2 regions of the Arthrobacter sp. P4_F10 genome follow, and region 2 is predicted to be linked to the other one. Evidence: riboswitches for the same ligand, from Rfam matches in the RefSeq annotation. Region 2 holds a riboswitch; the other holds the start of a gene.

Region 1 (7,235 bases), on a different contig from region 2:
ACCCAGGACGACAGCGGGGTCGACGTGCATCTCGCCGACGGCGGGCCGATGCGCGCGCTGTACCTGGTGGGTGCCGACGGCGGGCGAAGTGCTGTCCGCAAGGCAGCCGGCATCGAGTTCCCCGGCTGGGATGCGACGAGGAGCAGCCTGATCGCCGAAGTGGAGGTGACAGAGGAGACGCCGGCAGGCATCCGCATCGACGAGGTGGGGATCCACGGGCTGCACCTGATGGAGGACGGACGAACCACGCGGGTGGTGGTGACCGAGAAGCAGCTTGGACCGGCTGCCGAGCCCACCCTGGCTGACCTCCGCAAGGCGCTGACCGAGGTCTATGACACGGATTTCGGGGTGCACACTCCGACGTGGATCTCGCGGTTCACCGACGCCACGCGGCAGGCCGCGGCCTACCGCAGCGGCCGCGTGCTGCTGGCCGGGGATGCCGCGCACATCCATGCTCCTTCGGGCGGGCAGGGGATCGGGCTCGGCATCCAGGACGCCGTGAACCTCGGCTGGAAACTCGCCCAGGTGGTCAAGGGTATTGCGCCGGACCGTCTGCTGGACACCTATCACGCCGAGCGGCACCCCGCCGGGGCCCGTGCGCTGAAGCACACGATGGCGCAGTCAATCATGCAGAGGGCCGACCCGCGCATCGGTGCGTTGGCCGACACGGTGGCCGGCCTGCTGACGATCGATGAGGCCCGGAAGCGGCTGGGCGGCCTCATCTCCGGCCTGGACGTCCGCTACGACCTCGGTGAGGGGCACCCGCTGCTCGGGCGCCGCATGCCCGATCTCGACGTCGTCACCGCCAACGGCCCGCGGCGCGTGTTCACCTTCCTGCACGATGCCCGTGCGGTGCTGCTCAACCTCGGCGCGCCGGGCAGCATCGACCCGGGGCCGTGGATGGATCGGGTGCAGTTGGTGGACGCCACGTACGACGGCGGGTGGGAGCTTCCGGTGATCGGTTCAGTCAATGCTCCTGCGGCCGTGTTGATCCGGCCGGACGGGCATGTGGCGTGGACGGGAGACGGGACTCGGCGGGGGCTGGAGGATGCGCTGGCCAGCTGGTTCGGGCCTGCGCGGCATTAACGTCCCAACGGTGGCCGTGACCGACGCGTATTTCCGTGCCGGTCCCCTTAGCAGGAGAGGTAGCCCGGCCTCTGCGGGTCTACAGTGCGTTTTCTCGTAGCGCCCTGCTGTAGTGCTCAGGGGTATTCCTGGTTGCGGCCGACACAACGAGGTGCCGCCGGCTCAGCCGGTGTGCGAAGTACCCCTCGTACGGCAGCACGATGACAGTGTCGATTCCGCTTTCCCATGCCGGGATGAGTTCTTGGAGACTTCGGGGTTCGGCATCGTGGGGAAATTTCGGGATCAGGCTTCGGTCCCAGGCTTGATAAGCCTCGCGGTCCAGACCTTCCCATTCATACCGTTGAGTCCAAAAGGGTGGGATCAAAGGATTCAACCCCTGACTGGCGTCCCCGGACTCGCGCAATTCCGCGGGCGTGGGATGGTGCGTTGGATCTTCGATCTGGTACCAGCTCCAGGCCTGGTCCCATGACGTTTTCCAGCGCTTCTCCCACGTGGAGGCATCAGCCGATTCCGGCATCCGGGAATGACCACAGTCTGGTACGGGGCTTAGGGGCGGGATGTTGAGGTCGCCGGCCAGGGACCATGCCTGCCGGACAAACAGAAGGAGAGTCAGGTGGTGTGGATCGTCATTGACGCTGATCACCATGTCATGCGGCCACGGACTTTCCGGTTGCGGCGTGCCCCATTGCATTTTCGTTACCCCCAGTCCGAAGACAGCCCGCGCGGGCCGAATTGCGTTCAGCGTCGCACCGACTTCACGCTCTGTAAACGGAGATCAGTTCGTTCGGGGCGTGCCCGGTCAGACGGTGTCGACCCAGTAGCGGCGTTTGCCGTTGCGGGTGTCCTCGTAGGCGCCGCCGTTCTTTTCGATGGTCGCTCGTGAGCCTGCATTATCCTCATCGCATGTGAGAAGAACCCGGGGGATTCCCAGTTCACGGGCAATCGGCAAGGCATCAGCCAGCGCCCTCGCTGCGTGGCCGCGACGCCTGGCGGAGGGCCTCACGCTGTAGCCGATGTGCCCGCCTTCGTTGAAAAGGAAGTCGTTCAGTTCGTGCCTGATGGCCAGTGAGCCAAGGAACGTGTCACCCTCCATGATCCACAAGTACGTGCAGGGCACATATCCTGGCTTCCGCGGGCTCTCCGGCCGAGCGTCATTGATGAGGGCGTCGACAAAGCGGCGGAACGACTGGGCATCTTTGAGTTCTTCCAGGGACCAGTCCTCCGCGCCCCCGCCGTCCCGGTGGGCGCCGTCAAATTCTGCGGATCCTTCCAGCCAGGAGGAGTGGTAGCTTGCGTCCGGAGCGATAAGGAGAGGCATCACGCGATCATATTCGAAGGGTTCGCGTTTCCCGTGGTCTCGGTCCGGGTGTGTAGGGTGCTGCCAGCGTCAGCGGACGGCAGGTCGTAGTAGCCCAACGGCCCCGGGGGATGGACTTGTTCCTTGGCTGGCATTCGACGGCGGGGAGGCACCCCCGTGGTGCAGGAAACAGCGACTCAATTGAAATTAATTTTGCATCCTGCCCGGGAACCAGATAAATTGTGAGCTGTGTCACCGACCAGTGGCACGGCTTATGATCTGCGGCGGGAGAGTCCTGCCGGTACGTTCAGCAGGCGCCGTAGGAGCAAATCCTCCCCAGGAATCTCTCAGGCCCACGTACCGCCGCGGCAAGGCAACTCTGGAAAGCAGTCCGGGCAACCGGGCTCACCGACGGTGCAAGTGGCGCGCTGCAATCAGCAGGGCAAAACGGAAACTCTCAGGTCCAATACAGAGCGGGGAGGAACCCGAATCATCGTGGCGTTTTGATGCCACCTGAATTATGGAGTTCCTCTCATGACGGTTCAATCGTCCCCGTCCACCTTCGCAGATCGCCACATCGGCGCCCGCCGCCAGGCCGACATCGACACCATGCTCAAGGCCGTCGGCTACGACAGCGTTGATGGCCTCGTTGACAACGCGGTCCCCGATTCCATTCGCCAGGAAAAGCCCCTCACGCTGGACAGCGCCCTCAGCGAAGTCCAGGTGCTGGCCGAGCTGCGCAAGCTCGCCTCCAAGAACAAGACGGCCGTGCAGATGATCGGCCAGGGCTACTACGACACCGTCACCCCGCCGGTGATCCGCCGCAACATCCTCGAAGCCCCGGCCTGGTACACCGCGTACACGCCCTACCAGCCGGAGATCTCCCAGGGCCGCCTCGAGGCGCTGCTGAACTTCCAGACCATGGTCCAGGACCTCACCGCGCTCCCGGTCGCCAACGCGTCGCTCCTCGACGAGGCCACCGCCGTCGCCGAGGCCGTGCTCCTCATGCGCCGCGCCAACAAGAACAAGTCCGCGGCCGGGGCCAAGACCGTCCTCGACGCCGACTGCCTCCCGCAGACCATCGCCATTGTGCTGGGCCGCGCCGAAGCCCTGGGCTTCGAGGTGGAGGTCGCCGACCTCTCCAAGGGCCTGCCCGAGGGCGTCATCAACGGCGTCGTCCTGCAGCAGCCCGGCGTCTCCGGCCGGGTGTGGGACCAGTCCGCCGTGATCGCCGAGGCCAAGGAACGCGGCGCGCTGGTCACCGTGGCAGCGGACCTCCTGGCCCTGACCCTGATCACCCCTCCGGGCGAGCAGGGTGCGGATATCGCCGTCGGCTCCACCCAGCGCCTGGGCGTGCCGCTGTTCTTCGGCGGCCCGCACGCCGCCTACATGGCGGTGCGCGAGGGCATGGAACGCACGCTCCCCGGCCGCATCGTCGGCGTCTCCAAAGACAACGCCGGCGTCCCGGCGTACCGCCTGGCCCTGCAGACCCGCGAGCAGCACATCCGCCGCGAAAAGGCCACGTCCAACATCTGCACCGCGCAGGCACTGCTGGCCATCGTGTCCTCGTTCTACGCCGTCTACCACGGCCCCGACGGGCTGAAAGCCATCGCCGAGACCGTCCACAACAACACCCGCGCCCTCGCCGCCACGCTGAAGATCGCCGGCCGCGAACTGGCGAGCGACTCCTTCTTCGACACCCTCACGGTCCGCGTGCCCGGCAAGGCCGCCAAGGTCATCGCCGCCGCCGGGGCCCGGGGCATCAACCTGCGGCTCATCGACGCGGACACAGTTGGCGTGTCCGTCGATGAAACCACGACGCCGGAGGTCCTCGCCGCGGTCGTCGTCGCCTTTGGCGCCGGTCCGGTCCTGGAGGCCAAGGGCTTCGAGCTGCCCGAGACGGTGCTGCGCACCTCCGACTTCCTACAGCACCCGGTCTTCAACACGCACCGTTCCGAGACCCAGCTGCTGCGCTACATCCGCCGCCTCTCGGACCGCGACCTCGCCCTGGACCGCACCATGATCCCGCTGGGCTCGTGCACCATGAAGCTGAACGCCACGGCCGAGATGGAAGCCATCTCCTGGCCGGAGTTCGCCTCCATCCACCCCTTCGCCCCGGACTCCCAGACCGAGGGCTGGCGCGAGCTCATCAGCGGCCTCGAAGCTGACCTCGCCGAGATCACGGGCTACGACCAGGTCTCCATCCAGCCCAACGCCGGATCCCAGGGTGAGCTCGCCGGCCTGCTGGCCATCCGCGGCTACCACCACTCCCGCGGTGACGAGCAGCGCAACGTCTGCCTCATTCCGGCCTCGGCCCACGGCACCAACGCCGCCTCCGCCGTGCTCGCCGGCATGAAGGTGGTCGTCGTGGCCACGGCTTCCGACGGCACGATCGACCACACGGACCTCGCCGCCAAGATCGAGGCCAACAAGGACGTCCTCTCGGCGATCATGATCACCTACCCGTCCACCCACGGGGTCTACGACGCCGACGTCCGCGAGGTCTGCGACGCGATCCACGCCGCCGGCGGGCAGGTCTACGTCGACGGCGCCAACCTCAACGCCCTCGTGGGCCTCGCCCAGCCGGGCAAGTTCGGCGGCGACGTCTCGCACCTGAACCTGCACAAGACCTTCTGCATCCCGCACGGCGGCGGCGGACCCGGCGTCGGCCCGGTTGCTGCCAAGGCACACCTTGCACCGTTCATGCCAGGGGACGCGAACAAGGCGGCGCACGAGGCCGGCGGTACCGAACCAGGAACTGGTGTTGCGATCTCCGCTTCACGCTACGGATCCGCCGGTGTGCTGCCGATCTCCTGGGCGTACGTGAAGCTGATGGGCGGCCAGGGCCTCACCGAAGCGACCAAGTCGGCCCTGCTCGCGGCGAATTACATTGCCGCACGGTTGGATGAGCACTTCCCGGTTCTCTACACGGGGGAGAGCGGGCTGGTGGCGCACGAGTGCATCCTGGATTTGCGTGAACTCACGGCCAGGACCGGCGTGACCGCCGAGGACGTGGCCAAGCGCCTGATCGACTACGGCTTCCACGCCCCCACGCTGTCCTTCCCCGTGGCGGGCACCCTGATGGTGGAGCCCACCGAGTCCGAGGACCTTGCGGAGATCGACCGCTTCATCGAGGCGATGATCACCATCCGCCAGGAGATCGACCAGGTCTCCAACGGAGATTTCACGGTGGAGAACTCCCCGCTGCGCAACGCACCCCACACGGCAGCCGCCGTCGTATCTTCCGACTGGGAGCGGGCGTACCCGCGTGAGCAGGCCGCATTCCCCGTCCACACACTCAGGCAGGACAAGTACTTCCCGCCGGTCGGGCGCATCGACGGCGCCGCCGGAGACCGCAACCTGGTCTGCTCCTGCCCGCCGCTTTCCGACTTCGAGAACTAAGGATCCCTGATGAGTGAGAACTACACCGCTCTCTACGAGCAGCACAAAAAAGCCGGCGCCTCCTTCACGGACTTCGGCGGCTGGCAGATGCCCCTCAAGTACGAATCGGAACTGGCAGAGCACCACGCCGTCCGCAACGCCGCGGGCCTGTTCGACCTCTCCCACATGGGTGAAGTCTGGGTCACCGGTCCGGACGCCGCAGCGTTCCTCGACTACGCCCTGGCCGGGAAGCTCTCGGCGGTCGCCGTCGGCAAAGCGAAGTACTCGCTGATCTGCCAGGAAGACGGCGGCATCATCGATGACCTCATCTCTTACCGCCGTGGCGAGGACAAGTACCTCGTGGTCCCCAACGCCGGCAACGCTGCGGTGGTTGCCGCGGCACTGGCCGAAAGGGCTGTTTCCGGCAAGGAAGGCGGGTTCGACGTGACGGTGGAGGACGTTTCCGCCGAAACCTCGCTGATCGCCGTCCAGGGACCGAACGCAGAGGCCATCCTGCTGACGCTGGTCCCGGCCGAGCAGCATGTCCTGGTCACCGAGCTGAAGTACTACGCAGCGGTTGAGGTACGTATCACCGTCAACGGTACTGACCACGATCTGCTCCTCGCCCGCACCGGCTACACCGGCGAGGACGGCTTCGAAATCTACGTTCCCAACGAGGACGCCGCCGGCCTCTGGGAAGCGCTGCTGGAAACCGGCGCCGGCCACGGGCTCATCCCCGCCGGCCTGGCCTGCCGTGACTCGCTGCGTCTGGAAGCCGGCATGCCGCTCTATGGCAACGAACTCTCCCGCGAAGGCAACCCGTACGCCGCAGGCCTGGGACCGGTCGTCTCGCTCGCCAAGGAGTCGGACTTCATCGGCAAGGTTGCCCTGAGCGAACTCAAGGCAGCCGGCGCAGGCTCCACAACCGGCCGCAAGCTCGTGGGGCTCAAGGGCCCGGGCCGCCGGGCCGGCCGCGGCCACTACCCGGTCCTCAAGGACGGCAACGTGGTGGGCGAAGTGACCTCCGGACAGCCGAGCCCCACCCTGGGGTACCCCGTCGCCATGGCCTATGTCGATATCGAATTCACCGAGCCCGGCACAGCCCTGGACATTGACCTGCGTGGCAAGGCGGAGCCGTTCGAAGTTGTCGCACTGCCGTTCTACAAGCGCCAAAAGTAGCCAGCCGCCGCTGGCTGAGCCTGTCGAAACCACATACGAACTTAAGGATTGAGATAAATGAGCAAAGTTGTAGCCGAACTGAAGTACTCCGCTGAACACGAGTGGGTTGCTGCCGACGGATCGGGCCCTGCGGGGATTGGGATTTCGGCTGTGGCCGCCGACGCCCTGGGCGACATCGTCTACGTGGACCTGCCGGAAGTTGGGTCGACGGTGACCGCGGGGGAGACCTGCGGCGAGGTCGAGTCAACCAAGTCCGTCTCGGACCTCTACGCCCCGGTGACGGGCGAGGTGG
Region 2 (7,458 bases):
GGTCGTGTCGACGGCGGAGATCCGGTACATGGACTGGACGGGGGAGCGGTAGCGCAGCACCTCTTCGATCGCCTGCGGGAGCAGGGCAGGCTCGGCGATGAGGCGTTCCGCCGTGCCCGGCGCTTCGGTGAAGCACAGCACCGCATTGCCGATCAGGTTCGTGGTGGTCTCGTTGCCGGCAACGAGCAGAAGGGCGCAGAATCCGAGCAGCTCGATGGCGCTGAGCTTCTGCCCGTCGATCTCGGCCGCGAGGAGCGCGCTGATGAGGTCATGGCCCGGCTGGCGCCGCCGCTGCTCGATCATGCCCATGAAGTACTCCGCCATTTCCCGGTGTGCGGCCATGTGGCCGGACTCGTCGGCGCCGGGGCGGGTCTGGCTCACGATCACGTCGGACCACTGCTTGAACCGGTCCCGGTCCGCGGCCGGGATGCCCATCAGCTCCGCGATGACGATGACCGGCAGCGGATAGGCCAGCTGGTCGATCAGGTCCGCGGAACCGGCAGCAACTACCGGGTCCAGCAACTCGTCGGTGAGTTCCGAGATGCGCGGGCCGAGCGCTTCCACTGACCGTGGCGTGAACGCCTGGGACACCAGGGAACGCAACTGGCGGTGCCTGGGCGGGTCCGTGTTGATCAGGCTGGCGGCGAAGAGCTGGCCCGTTTCGGAGGGGTTGTCCCCGCCGATCCGGGAAGAAAACGTGGCGTGCTCGGACAGGACCCGCTGCACGTCATCGTAGCGGAACACATGCCACACCCCGGTCTCCTGATCCTGGAAAACGGGTTCACTGTCCCGCATGGCTTCATAGCGGGGAAACGGGTTCAACGGCTGCTCCAGAGCGGGAAATGGCACCATGGCTGGCCTTCCTGACGAGGCGGACGGCCGTCGTTTCCTGGCAATGGACCAACTGCAAGGGACGAACTGCAACAGAGCAGGCGTCCAACGGGGCGGGCCGCGTGGCCCCGTCAGCTCCCACCCTAATACCGCGCAACAGCCTTGGCATGGGGATTCTGGCCCACGTCGGCCGCCCCTGCGGAACCGGCCCGTCACCACGGCGCCTAACGAAGCGGCCGGTCCTGCCGACGGTACGGAGGAGAACACCCCGGCTTTCCGCTAAACGTGGTCCGGACTGACGCCCCCTACGACGACGGCGCAGGCCTGTCGGCGTTGTTCGCAGGAAAGCATTGACCAGATGGTCCGCTGCGCCGAAGAGACCCGCAGGGAGGTCCTGCTGTCCCGCGAAGAGGGGGCAGACAGCGTCAAGAATCTCTCCCTCGCCCGTGCCTAACGGAACATAGGAACGGGGCAGTCTCAGCTTCCCGAAACGGTTAGTAAGCCGACTTAGTAAGCTGACCGAGAAATTCCTCCCCGAACCGTCGCGGCCCGTCGCTGCCCTGCGGTAGCGTCGGAAGCATCGGCCGCGGTGCCAGCAAATGGTGCGCGCGGCCCGCACGGTACCGGTTCTATTGAGGAGGATGCATGAAAGCGACACCTACACTGACGGCCAACCTGCAGGCGGTCCTAGTGGACCTGATCGAACTCCACGTTCAGGGCAAGCAGGCGCATTGGAACATCGTCGGGACTAACTTCCGGGACCTCCACCTCCAGCTGGACGAGATCGTCGACGCCGCCCGGGAGTTCGCGGACGATCTCGCCGAGCGCATGCGCGCCCTCCACGCCCTGCCGGACGGCCGCAGTTCCACGGTTTCCAAGTCCACCGCACTCGCCGAGTTCCCCGCGGGCCTGATCAACACGAAGGACGCCATCGAACGGATTGTCGCGGCCCTCGAGGCGGCCGTCGGCACGATGCGCAAAGTTCACGATGAAGTTGATGAGGAAGACCCCACCACCGCCGACCTCCTGCACGCCTTCATTGCCAAGCTTGAGCAGTATGCCTGGATGGTGAATGCCGAGACCATGCGGGCAAACGCCAGCGTGACCACTCCGGAGGACAAGTAGGGACCGGCTCCCACCGGTCCGACCCTAAACCAGCAGCGTCCGGCGCCGGATTTCTTCCGGCGCAGGACGCTGCTGTCCAAGCTATTTGGCCTTCGGCACCGTCCGCAGGACAATGGCGGCGAGGACGCAGGCCCCGGTCATCAGGACCAGCGCGATTGACGCCGTGACGTGGACGCCGGAGTCGAACGCCGTGCGCGCGGCAGCCGTCACTGCCTCCGCCAGGGGAGCCGGAAGCATGTGGGCGAGCTCCACCGCGCCGGCGAGGGTTTCACCCGCCTGGCTGGTGGCCTCTGCCGGGACGAGCCCGGACACCCCCTCGGGGAGCCGGAGGTTGCCCTGATAGGAAGCCGTCAGGATCGAGCCGAGGATCGCCGTGCCCAGCAGAGACCCCACTTCATAGCCGGTCTCGGAGATGGCGGCGGCGGCCCCCGACTTGTCGGCAGGCGCCGCACCCAGGATCAGGTCATTGGAAATCGTCTCCGCGGCGCCCACCCCCAGGCAGAGAACCAGCAGCGCGGCCAGGAGCAGAGACGGGCCATGGCTGTGGTCGCCGAACGCCACCAGGAAATAGCCCGCCGCGCTCAGCAGCAGCCCGCCGGCCACAACAAAGCCTGGCCGCACCTTGCGCACCAGCGGGACCACGAGCAGCCCCGCCACGACAGTGGCGATGAGGGCCGGGACCATGGCGACTCCGGAAGCCGAGGGGGACTGGCCCTCGACCAGCTGCAGGTGCTGTGCCAGGAACAGGATGAAGCCGTTGAAGGAGAACAGCGCCAGGACGTTGGCGATGATGGCCGTGCTGAAGATCCGGTTGCCAAAGAGGCTGACATCGAGCATCGGCGCCGTACCTTCCCCGCGGGCAAGTGCCCGCTGCCGCCGGATGAACACGTAGCCCATGAGCAGGCCGGCTCCAATGCTCGCGAAGGCCTCTGGTGCGGGCCCGTGGGTGGCGAGGGTTTTGATCCCGTAGACGACCGGCACCATGACCAGCAGGGACAGGACAATGCTGGGCACGTCCACGCGGCCGGGGTTCGGGTCGCGGGATTCCGGTATCAGCGCCGGACCGAGCACCAGGAGAGGAAGGATGATCGGCACTGCGACCAGCAGGACGGCGCCCCACCAGAAGTGTTCCACCAGCCAGCCGCCGGCAATCGGGCCGAGGGCGGCGCCGCCGGAGAAGCCGGCGGCCCAGATCGCCACGGCCAGCCTGCGCCGGTTGGGCTGCGGAAAGATATTGCGGATCAGGGAAAGAGTGGACGGCATGAGCATGGCGCCGAACAGGCCAAGCCCGGCACGGCCGGCGATCAGCCATTCGGCGCTCGGTGCGAACGCCGTCGCGGCCGAAACCGCGGCAAAACCCGCGCTGCCCACGAAGAGCAGGCGGCGCCGTCCGATCCTGTCGCCGAGGCTGCCCATAGCGACCAGCAGTCCGGCCAGGACCAAGGGATAGGCGTCGACGATCCAGAGCAGCTGGACGCCGGAAGCGGACAGGCTGGTGGCGATGGCCGGCAGGGCAAACGTCAGGGCGGTGTTGTCCACGGCCACGAGCAGGACGGGGAACATTAGCAGGGCCAGCGCCACCCAGTCGCGCCACGGTGCCCGGGGGCCGGTGGCCGCCGGGATGCTGGTGGCTGCGGTGATCGATGAAATGCTCATAGGACATAACTATACCGTCTGGACGGTACAGTTAAGAAATGAAGGGCTGGGCAGGCATGATGGGAGGCATGCCCAGGAAACCCGTCGCCCGCGAGGCCGTCCTCGATGCCTTCGAATCCCTGCTCATCGAAGTCGGTGAACGCGCCGCGACGCTGGACGCCGTCGCGCGCCGGGCCGGCGTCTCCAAGGGCGGCCTGCTCTACCACTTCCCGACCAAGGAGGCGATGATCGCGGTCCTGCTGGAACGGCTGGACCGGCATCTGGCTGCGGATGTTGCCGCCATGGCGGCGGCCCCCGAAGGGGCGGCGGCGTACTTCATTAGGTCCTCGGTGTGGGCGGACACGCCCATGGACCGGGTCTTCGTGGCGGCCACGCGGCTCGCCGAGGTGGCGCACGGGGAGACCCTCCGCCGCTTCGCCGCCGCCCAGGCGAGCTGGCTGGAACTGCTGGCGGCCGACGTCGGACCCGCCATGGCGAAGGCCGTCCTGTACATGGGGGACGGGCTGTACTTCAACGCCATGCTGGGCCGGGGCCCCGGCGGGCCGCTTCCGGAGGTCGAAGCGGACGTCGAGAGCCTGCTGGCCGCCGTCGAGAAGCTGCGCCGCTGACGCTCCCGCCCACCCCGCCCGCTCCCGCCCACCCCGCCGAACTCGCCGGAAGCGTGCGAGTTCGCCGCAAAGTTGCGGCGACCTGGCCGCTGTCCGGCGAACTCGTGTTGGCGGACGCACCCGGGGGCGGCTTGTCGCCCGTAACCTGGGTCGGCGGCTGGCAGGGAGTTTGCGGACGCGCGCCCGGCATAGGAGAATGGGAGCTGTGACTGTTGTCACCCACGATTAATCACCCAACTGAATACGCCTTTGATCTGCGGCGGGAGAGTCCTGCAAGTAGGTACAAGCAGGCGCCGTAGGAGCAAACCCTCCCCAGGAATCTCTCAGGCCCATGTACCGCCGCGGCAAGGCATCTCTGGAAAGTAGCAGGCGTGTCCCGGACATGCTGTGCTCACCGACGGTGCAAGCGGAGCCCCTGAAACGCAGGCTTCGCGGAAACTCTCAGGTCCAATACAGAGCGGGGAGGAACCCGAATCAATGTGGCGTACCCTGCGCCGCCTGAGTTATGGAGTTCCTTGTGACTGTTACCCCAGCCTCCACGTCCTTCGTTGACCGGCACATCGGCGCGCGCCGCCAGGCCGACGTCGACGCCATGCTGAAGGCTGTCGGCTACGACACCGTCGACGCCCTGGTGGACACCGCCGTTCCGAAGGACATCCGTCAGGACTCCGATCTCGCGCTCGCCGCCGCCCTCAGCGAGGTGGAAGTCCTCGCCGAGCTGCGCAAGCTCGCAGCGAAGAACAAGACCGCCGTGCAGATGATCGGGCAGGGCTACTACGACACGCTCACCCCGCCGGTGATCCGCCGCAACATCCTCGAAGCCCCGGCCTGGTACACCGCGTACACGCCGTACCAGCCGGAAATCTCCCAGGGCCGGCTCGAAGCCCTGCTGAACTTCCAGACCATGGTCCAGGACCTCGTCGGCCTGCCGATCGCCAACGCATCGCTGCTGGACGAAGCCACCGCCGTCGCCGAGGCCGTGCTGATGATGCGCCGCGCCAACAAGAACAAGACGGCGCACGACGGCAAGACCGTCCTCGACGCCGACTGCCTCCCGCAGACCATCGCGATCGTCAAGGGCCGCGCGGAAGCCCTCGGCTTCGAGGTCGAGGTCGCGGACCTCTCGAAGGGCCTGCCCGAGGGCGTCATCAACGGCGTCGTCCTGCAGCAGCCGGGCGTCTCCGGCCGCGTGTTGGACCACACCGCGGTGATCGCCGACGCCAAGGAACGCGGCGCGCTGGTCACTGTGGCCGCGGACCTCCTGGCCCTGACCCTGATCACCCCTCCGGGCGAGCAGGGTGCGGATATCGCCGTCGGCTCCGCCCAGCGCTTCGGCGTGCCGCTGTTCTTCGGCGGCCCGCACGCCGCCTACATGGCCGTGCAGAAGGGGCTGGAGCGCTCCATGCCCGGCCGCCTCGTGGGTGTCTCCAAAGACAACGCCGGCGTCCCCGCCTACCGCCTGGCCCTGCAGACCCGCGAGCAGCACATCCGCCGCGAGAAGGCCACGTCCAACATCTGCACCGCCCAGGCACTGCTGGCCATCGTGTCCTCGTTCTACGCCGTCTACCATGGCCCAGACGGGCTGAAGGCCATCGCCCAGTCGGTCCACGTCCACGCCAAGACCATCGCCGCCTCCCTGAAGGCCGCCGGGCTGGACGTGCTGCACACGTCATTCTTCGACACCATCACCGTCTCCGTGCCGGGCCGGGCGGCAGAGATCATCGCGGCCGCCGACGCCAAGGGCGTCAACCTGCGGGCCATCGACGCCGACACTGTCGGCATCTCCGCCGATGAGGCCACGACGGTGGCTATCGTCGCCGACGTCATCGCCGCGTTTGGCGCGTCGGTGACCGACACATCTGAGGGCTTCGGCCTGGACTCCGCCGTGGAGCGCACCTCCGACTACCTCCAGCACCCGGTGTTCAACACGCACCGTTCCGAAACCCAGTTGCTGCGCTACATCCGCCGCCTCTCGGACCGCGACCTCGCCCTGGACCGCACCATGATCCCGCTGGGCTCGTGCACCATGAAGCTGAACGCCACGGCCGAGATGGAAGCCATCTCCTGGCCGGAGTTCGCCTCCATCCACCCCTTCGCCCCGGACTCCCAGACCGAGGGCTGGCGCGAACTGATCGAGGACCTCGAAGCCCAGCTGACCGAGATCACGGGCTACGACCAGGTCTCCATCCAGCCCAACGCCGGATCCCAGGGCGAGCTCGCCGGCCTGCTGGCCATCCGCGGCTACCACCACTCCCGCGGAGACGAGCAGCGCAACGTCTGCCTCATCCCGGCCTCGGCCCACGGCACCAACGCCGCCTCCGCCGTGCTCGCCGGCATGAAGGTGGTCGTCGTGGCCACGGCTTCGGACGGCACGATCGACCACACGGACCTCGCCGCCAAGATCGAGGCCAACAAGGACGTCCTCTCGGCGATCATGATCACCTACCCGTCCACCCACGGGGTCTACGACGCCGACGTCCGCGAGGTCTGCGACTCCGTGCATGCGGCCGGTGGGCAGGTCTACATCGACGGCGCCAACCTCAACGCCCTCGTGGGGCTGGCCCAGCCGGGCATGTTCGGCGGCGACGTCTCGCACCTGAACCTGCACAAGACCTTCTGCATCCCGCACGGCGGCGGCGGACCCGGCGTCGGCCCGGTTGCTGCCAAGGCCCACCTGGCACCGTTCATGCCCGGCGATGCCAACAACGCCGACCCGGCCGACGGCACCCCGATCTCCGCCTCCCGCTACGGCTCGGCCGGTGTGCTGCCGATCTCCTGGGCGTACGTGAAGCTGATGGGCGGCCGGGGCCTCACCGAGGCCACCAAGTCGGCCCTGCTCGCGGCGAACTACATCGCGGCCCGCCTGAACGACTCCTTCCCGGTGCTCTACACCGGCGAAGGCGGCCTCGTGGCCCACGAGTGCATCCTGGACCTGCGCGAACTCACGGCCAAGACCGGCGTGACCGCCGAGGACGTCGCCAAGCGCCTGATCGACTACGGCTTCCACGCTCCCACGCTCGCGTTCCCGGTTGCCGGCACCCTGATGGTGGAGCCCACCGAATCCGAGGACCTTGGCGAGATCGACCGGTTCATCACCGCCATGGTTGCCATCCGCGCAGAGATCGACCAGGTGGCCCACGGCGACTTCACCGTGGAGCACAGCCCGCTGCGCAACGCCCCGCACACCGCCGCAGCCGTCATCAGCACCGACTGGACCCGCGAGTACCCGCGTGAGCAG

What was found. Region 2 has a riboswitch for glycine ahead of gcvP (aminomethyl-transferring glycine dehydrogenase). Riboswitches for the same ligand answer to the same signal wherever they lie in the genome.
Region 1: it holds a riboswitch for glycine, as region 2 does, so the genes downstream of both, gcvP (aminomethyl-transferring glycine dehydrogenase) here and gcvP (aminomethyl-transferring glycine dehydrogenase) in region 2, are expected to answer to the same signal.

Annotation. Positions count from the first base shown of each region.
Region 1 covers NZ_JBFUJJ010000003.1:2,728-9,962, reverse strand. The annotation lists gene AC1DR1_RS04925 (FAD-dependent monooxygenase) at 1-1,086, shown strand, start outside; gene AC1DR1_RS04920 (hypothetical protein) at 1,166-1,732, opposite strand; gene AC1DR1_RS04915 (GNAT family N-acetyltransferase) at 1,886-2,404, opposite strand; glycine riboswitch at 2,659-2,756, shown strand; glycine riboswitch at 2,758-2,865, shown strand; gene gcvP (aminomethyl-transferring glycine dehydrogenase) at 2,918-5,785, shown strand; gene gcvT (glycine cleavage system aminomethyltransferase GcvT) at 5,795-6,943, shown strand; gene gcvH (glycine cleavage system protein GcvH) at 7,001-7,235, shown strand, end outside.
Region 2 covers NZ_JBFUJJ010000043.1:12,238-19,695, forward strand. The annotation lists gene AC1DR1_RS21020 (cytochrome P450) at 1-852, opposite strand, end outside; gene AC1DR1_RS21025 (Dps family protein) at 1,477-1,956, shown strand; gene AC1DR1_RS21030 (MFS transporter) at 2,038-3,612, opposite strand; gene AC1DR1_RS21035 (TetR/AcrR family transcriptional regulator) at 3,681-4,220, shown strand; glycine riboswitch at 4,471-4,569, shown strand; glycine riboswitch at 4,571-4,686, shown strand; gene gcvP (aminomethyl-transferring glycine dehydrogenase) at 4,726-7,458, shown strand, end outside.